DNA from 2 places in the Paenibacillus sp. FSL E2-8871 genome. Region 2 is predicted to be linked to the other one. Evidence: a T-box and tRNA genes for the amino acid it is inferred to sense, from the RefSeq annotation. Region 2 holds a T-box; the other holds one or more tRNA genes.
What was found. A T-box is a leader RNA that pairs with one kind of tRNA and senses whether it is charged. The one in region 2 lies ahead of pheS (phenylalanine--tRNA ligase subunit alpha), so its partner is inferred to be a tRNA-Phe.

Region 1 (3,415 bases), 5.6 Mb from region 2:
GCCAGTTAGGCATTTCAATCACGCTCCTACCTTCTAAGAAAATATCAATTAAAATGGTATATTTTGTATAGCAGTGCTTTATAAAGATATTTTAACACTTCACTACCAATAAAAGAAGCAATCAAAAAGGTAGGAGCAGCCTAGAACTTTAACAAAGTCCATGACTGTTCCTACCTTGATCATTTTTCATTACTTAAGAGCTTAATTTCTATTGGTTACTTTATTGCTGAAAGCTCATCTTCCGTTACCCATTTATGATTTTTCACTTTATTTCCACCCGTAGTAGGTGTGTAATCAATCATATATACCGTGGTATGTTCCGCTGCGTTAATTTGAGCCGTTGCACCTTTCATGTCTTTCATATGGTCAGCTTCCATTATGACTTCCGAGCCGGATTCATAGGGTTTGTCAGCTGCTTTTTTGATTTCTTCATGAATAATCCACTTGTGATTTGTAACTGGAAATCCGCCTGTTGTAGGTCTATAAGAAACGATATACGCTGTGGTGTCAAAAGCTCCAACTATTGTTGCAGTAGCCCCCTTCATACCTTCCATATGGTCCGCTTGGATAATCGCTTTACTTCCTATTTTAAAAGTAGGATTCTCTGCCACTTTCAAATTTTCAGATACGTTGCTTGAATTGGAATGTGAGGTATCTTCCATTATCTTATTGCCATAGCTATTTTCATTACCACATGCGCTTAGAGTGAGTGCAGCTGCGATTATGAATAGATATAATTGCTTTTTCATATATAAAACCTCCGAAGTTGATGTGCCTCTGATTATTTATTTACCCATTTCATAGGATCACAAACCTAATGAAGTATTTTCGAAAATGTAAAATGGATTATTAGATTACCAATAAATGAGTGTTGTCTCAGTTATTGAAGGTTATTTATAATGTTTTCTGAAAGGAGGCTACTACAATGAAGACTAAAATATTCACTTTGTTGCTTCTTTTGGGTCTGGTAAGTATGGCTACTATGATCGGTTCTGCTAGTGCTGCTCCGGTATTAACCGTAGGGAGTTCTTCTGGAGATGTGTGGGATCTTCAGTATCGATTAAAAACTCTGAATTTCTATACTCAGCCTTTAGATGGTGTATATGGAGCACAAACGAAAGCTGCCGTTACTAAATTTCAAAAAGCCTACGGATTAAGTGCCGATGGAGTTACTGGTACAAAAACATGGAATGCTCTAAAAAAATACACGCTTAATATTGAGGAAATGGATATTCTGGCGAAAGTCATTTATAGTGAATCTCGTGGTGAGCCTTATAAAGGACAAGTCGCAGTTGGTGCTGTAGTTATGAATCGCATACAATCTAGTCAATTCCCAGACAATATTAAAAACGTTGTATTTCAAAAAGGCGCATTTACAGCCGTATCTGACGGTCAATACTGGCTTACTCCAAACCGGACTGCCTATTTAGCTGCTCTTGATGCTGTCCGAGGTTGGGACCCAACAAACAATTCGATCTATTATTTCAATCCAGATACAGCTACTAGTGCATGGATCTGGACTCGTCCTCAGAACTTAAAAATTGGTAAGCATATATTTGCGAGTTAACGCTTTAAATAAATGTAATAGCCGGTCAACCCTACGGTTGACCGGCTATTTTTTAGTATAAACAATTTTCTTAATACTATCTTTAGAAAGACAGTATTCACCTGAGAGCTGGTCGACGGTTGCACCAGCAGCAAACCTCAGGCAGATCTCAATATTTCTTGATTCCAAATATTTTCTACTCCCTGACTTCTCACCCCATTTCACATGTAATTCTTCAGGCTTTGGAACGTAGACCATACCACCGTTTATATATTTCTGTATTTCTTGTAGTAACTCTTTAGGGAAGACTGTATCTGCATTTACATATTTCATAATTAATCTACTCCTTAAACTTCTCAAATTAAGATGAAATAACAAACAACCTGTCTAACCATAATGGTCGGACAGGCTGTTTTTATAGAAAGCTTACTATTAAAATTAAGATGGCTCGGGACGGGGTCGAACCGCCGACACTAGGATTTTCAGTCCTATGCTCTACCAACTGAGCTACCGAGCCTTGCTATTAAAGCTAAGATGGCTCGGGACGGGGTCGAACCGCCGACACTAGGATTTTCAGTCCTATGCTCTACCGACTGAGCTACCAAGCCTTACATGGATACAATTATTTCTTCTAAATGGAAACAAAAAGACCCCTCGTCCGAAAAGGGACGAGGAGCCGCGGTACCACCCTAAATTAGAACTATTCTGTACAACAAGCAGAAATGTTCTCACTTAAATATTTAACGGTTAACACCGGTACACCTCTACTTGCCAACAATGGTTTCAAGGGACTGCTCCGGAGTGAACTTCGATCAACCCTTTTCTCTAGAAACGCTCTCAATCTCCGGCGTTTCCTCCCTGTAAAGAGGTATTGAACTACTTTTCTCCATCAAAGCATTTGTTTTGATTAGCTTTATCCATTACAAAAATTAAAAATCATCTTTAATTCATCATCAAAAGACTTCTTACATTCTTCTTGAAAGCTATTACCAGTATATTCTTTTAGTGTCTTTCTCCAAAAATGCTGGGCTCTCCTATTTGTAGCTGTGGGATTGGTTTGTAGCTCCCATTTTCCAATATGAAGATTAAATACCTCCTTAGCCGCACGTTCAGCGATTCCCGTACCTCGAAAGGGCCGGAGGATAAAGAATTCGTTTAAATAAAATTCACAACCTGGTGGTGTATGAGGTGGTGTGGCTACTAATGCAAAACCAGCAGGAATTCCATCCTCTTTTATTAAATAAGGATATAAAATCCCCGGCTTCTCCCACCATATGTCGAACACTTTATTCTGTTCATTCAGCGTCTGTGTTTCATTATCCTCGTATACCCCGTATTGATTAGGAAGGTTCCCCCATATCTCTGATAGATCGTGTAAGTATAGTGGGTAGAGATTGTTAATCTTAAACTTTGTTGTGCTGTCAGTTAATGTTACGGTGATATTCATTTCGTTCTCCCCCTTCTATCGAATGCTTGAATATATTTTTGGAGATCACTCAAATAACGTTCTGTATAGTTGTCTTTTGTATAATCTTTAAGCACTTTTCGCCAGAAAACAATGGCAGGTTTATTATTTTCCATTTTAGCTAGTTTCCATTTAGCTTCTTTAAATAGATCAAATGTTTTAGTTGCGGCAGCAGTACCTATTCCATTTCTCTTGTATTTCTGCAAAATCATAAAGTCATAGACCACATGATTTGGATCTGGGTCTGTATCTAAGTTTTCAAAAAGAACAACCACAAATCCAGCTACGTTTCCTGAAAGCTCAATCAAATATGGATTCCATCGATGATCCCCTTACCTCTTTATCTTCAAACGTTACTGGAACAAGATTAATTTCCATCATACCTCCACGTTTTTTCTCTAATT
Region 2 (3,415 bases):
TCTCGCGGTAGAAATCCGAGGATAAAGGCGAACGCTGGCGCTTCTACAGTTCCAAAATTTCTCTCCGTTCCTTCTATTAATAGTCTTTTATTAAGCAAGATCAGTAACCCAATTACTACTTACTCCTAACCCGTCAGCCAGCTCGCCCACCAAAAATCTAAACGCCCTTGAACTGCTTTACAAAACTCATATCGTTGTTATAGAAATGACGGATGTCATCGATGCCGTATTTAAGCATAGCAATCCGCTCAACACCCATACCAAATGCGAAGCCGCTATACTTAGCAGGATCATAGCCACCCATTTTCAGAACATTTGGATGCACCATGCCGGCGCCAAGGATTTCTAACCATCCGCTTTGCTTGCACAGTCTGCAGCCATCCCCGCCACATTTGAAGCAGCTTACATCCACTTCAACGCTTGGCTCGGTGAATGGGAAGAAGCTCGGACGAAGACGAATGTCTGTATTCGGGCCGAACATCTCTTGTACGAATTGCTGCAAGGTGCCTTTCAGATCACTCATCCGAATGTTGCTTCCAATAACCAAACCTTCAATTTGATGGAACTGGAAGGAATGCGTTGCATCGTCATCATCGCGGCGGAATACTTTACCCGGGCAAATGATTTTAACTGGAACTTCACCGTTCATAGCCTGCATAGTACGAATCTGTACCGGAGACGTTTGAGTACGCATAAGCAGGTCATCCGTTAAATAAAAGGAATCCTGCATATCACGTGCCGGGTGATTTTTAGGCAGATTTAGGGCTTCAAAGTTATAATAATCGGTCTCCACTTCCGGGCCTTCAGCCACACGGTAGCCCATACCAATGAAAATATCCTCAATTTCCTGAACCACTCTGCTAAGCGGGTGAACGCCCCCTTGCTGCATGCGGCGACCTGGCAATGTTACGTCTACTTTTTCAGCCTGTAGACGTTGCTGAGTCTCTTGCTGTTGAAAAGCCTCTTGCTTCGCTCCAATAATCTCCTCAATGGCACTACGCACCTGATTCGCTACTTGCCCGATAACCGGACGCTCCTCAGCACTAAGTCCTCCCATACCACGTAGAACTTCTGTAAGCTCGCCTTTTTTACCGAGATATTTCACTCTTAGGTCATTCAAAACCTGTGGATCCATAACCTCCTGCAACTTAGCCAGCGCTTCAACCTTCAATGCTTCCAACTTCTCTTTCATGGCCGTGTACAGCCCCCTTCAATCATTGTCTAGTTCAACAAAAAAAGGCCTTTCCTCCCGGTAAGGGACGAAAAGACCGTGGTACCACCCTTGTTAGACAAGCTGATCTGTTCCCCTTAAGAGCTTCATTCCCTCTTTTGGCTGGACAGATACCTATCTCACTTTATACAGAAATAACGGTCTGTGACCGGTTTCCCCTACGCTTCCTTACAAGGCAATCTTAAGGAATTCAAGGAACTGCTCCGGAGTGAACTTCGACAGCTCTGTATCCTAGAAACGCTCTCAATCACCGGCGTCTCCTCCCTGTAAGTCAGGCACTGTGTACTCTTCTCCATCACTGCATTTCACAATTCAATCTAATTGTCAGGTATCTCTTTTATGCAAGAGATATGTCTGTTTATTATATGCAAAATCTGTCGTTTTGACAAGTTCAAGCATAATTAGGGCAATTTTTATCTGGCTTTAAGCTGGCTTTAAGGTTCAGAGCCATTTTGGGGACTTTTTTTCAGCTAACGTTCAGCGGAGCTTGATAATTTCCATTATTAAGAAGGCATGGTTGTACTCAATCATAAATCACCTTCAAAATACAAGGACTTTCATACCGGGAGGGAATTACATGCATGCACGAAGAACAAAAGTAGCTGTGATCATACTTAGCGCAGCAGTTCTGAGTCAAGCTTCAGCGTATGGAGCATACGCTGCATCAACGACTACTTCATCCACAAAAACAGCAACTGCCAATACTGTATCCACTCTGGATAAACTCGGCTCGATAGCTTTAAAGAGTAACTTTAGTGTGAGACTGACCGATGTTGGCTTTTTGACTCAGGATGGCGGCAATATTCTTACATACACCCTCAGCTATAACAATGGGAGCGGAAGCAGCATCAATCTTGTGGACTATTTCTCTAAAGTAACTACTGCCGGAGGAACCGTTATCCAAGGAAGCCCAGTAACCAGCAGTGCAACCATCAAATCTATTCCCTCCAAAAGCAGTCAATCCGTAACCTATTACGCAAACGTCGGTAAATCCACATCTTTAAATGGAGTGAAGATTTCAGTATTCGGTTGGGATTTCAGCAGTACCGATTATCAAAAAAAGCTGGGGACCTTCACCTTGCCTGTGGCTTTTTCACAAGCGGTCGCTAGAGGCCAAAGTAAAAAGATAACCTTGAATAATCAGCCCGTAACAACCAAAACGGAAAGTCTGCAAATTTACAAATATAACGGTAAGGTATACGCCAAAGTAGGTGTGAGCTTAACCAATCAAGGAACCAAAGTGCTAAGTGATCCTGGACTTATGGGATACCTCGCATCTGCAGGAGGATCTGTATTTGAATTAACGCTTGATGATGCGAGCAGTAACTACAAAGTACAGCCACAGGAAAAAAAGACGATCTACTACATGACGGAAATTCCCTCTTATATGAAGACAGACAATATGACTCTGCAGTTTGCTGCAGAAGATACCTCATTAAAAATAGCTTTGCCCATCGTCACCTATAACCTTCCCGCTGCTACCACACCAGATCTTGTCGTAGCTAGCAATGTCATCAAGAAGCTTACGATCAACAATAATACTGTCGAGACGCAGTTAAAAAGCGCCAATGTCTATGCCGACAACGGCACCGCGAAGTGGACGCTGCAATTTCGAGTAAAAAATAGCGGCAACAAGGCGATTACTTTGCCTGCTTATGAGTTTACCGTTAAAGCCGCTGAAGGATACAGCTTTCCGGTGGACACGAAGGCTTTCGCAAACCTTACACTCAAACCCCTTGAAGAAAAAATAATTGAGCTCAGTGCAGAAGTTCCGCTAACGATAGCTCAAGGAACGCTACAGCTGCAAATGACTGAGCCCGCTGTAGAGGGTAAGATCATTTTTCCTACGGCCTATTATCAGATTCCTTACACACTCCAAACTAACAACTGGCAGGATACAGAATACGCGGTGGAGAACAGTCACGGCACATTTGCTGTCAAGCTTGAGAACATCCAGCGGCTACCTTGGGCAGACAAAGATCAGCTTGTAGCTAAAATCAATATTCGCAACACGAAATCGACCTCTGTGCAGCTTCCTGCATTTACAAGTGTCATTAAAGCTGGTGAGAGTGATATTAGCAGCACTTCCCAAGTCGTCACAGAAAGCACGCAAACCATACTCGGGCCAAATGAATCCGCAGACGTTTATGTCGTGGCCAATGTTCCTTACACCTACCAGTTCAA

Region 1: it has a tRNA-Phe gene. The T-box ahead of pheS (phenylalanine--tRNA ligase subunit alpha) is inferred to sense a tRNA for this amino acid. The anticodon was not compared.

What each region holds. Positions count from the first base shown of each region.
Region 1 is NZ_JBBOBV010000001.1:920,478-923,892, reverse strand. Features, by position in the region: gene NYE25_RS04440 (phosphotransferase enzyme family protein) at 1-13, opposite strand, end outside; gene NYE25_RS04435 (YdhK family protein) at 216-749, opposite strand; gene sleB (spore cortex-lytic enzyme) at 926-1,567, shown strand; gene NYE25_RS04425 (CD3324 family protein) at 1,613-1,879, opposite strand; tRNA gene NYE25_RS04420 (tRNA-Phe) at 1,991-2,063, opposite strand; tRNA gene NYE25_RS04415 (tRNA-Phe) at 2,082-2,154, opposite strand; T-box leader at 2,208-2,448, opposite strand; gene NYE25_RS04410 (GNAT family N-acetyltransferase) at 2,460-2,993, opposite strand; gene NYE25_RS04405 (GNAT family N-acetyltransferase) at 2,990-3,319, opposite strand.
Region 2 is NZ_JBBOBV010000001.1:6,480,193-6,483,607, reverse strand. Features, by position in the region: gene pheS (phenylalanine--tRNA ligase subunit alpha) at 158-1,192, opposite strand; T-box leader at 1,253-1,539, opposite strand; gene NYE25_RS29015 (hypothetical protein) at 1,809-3,415, shown strand, end outside.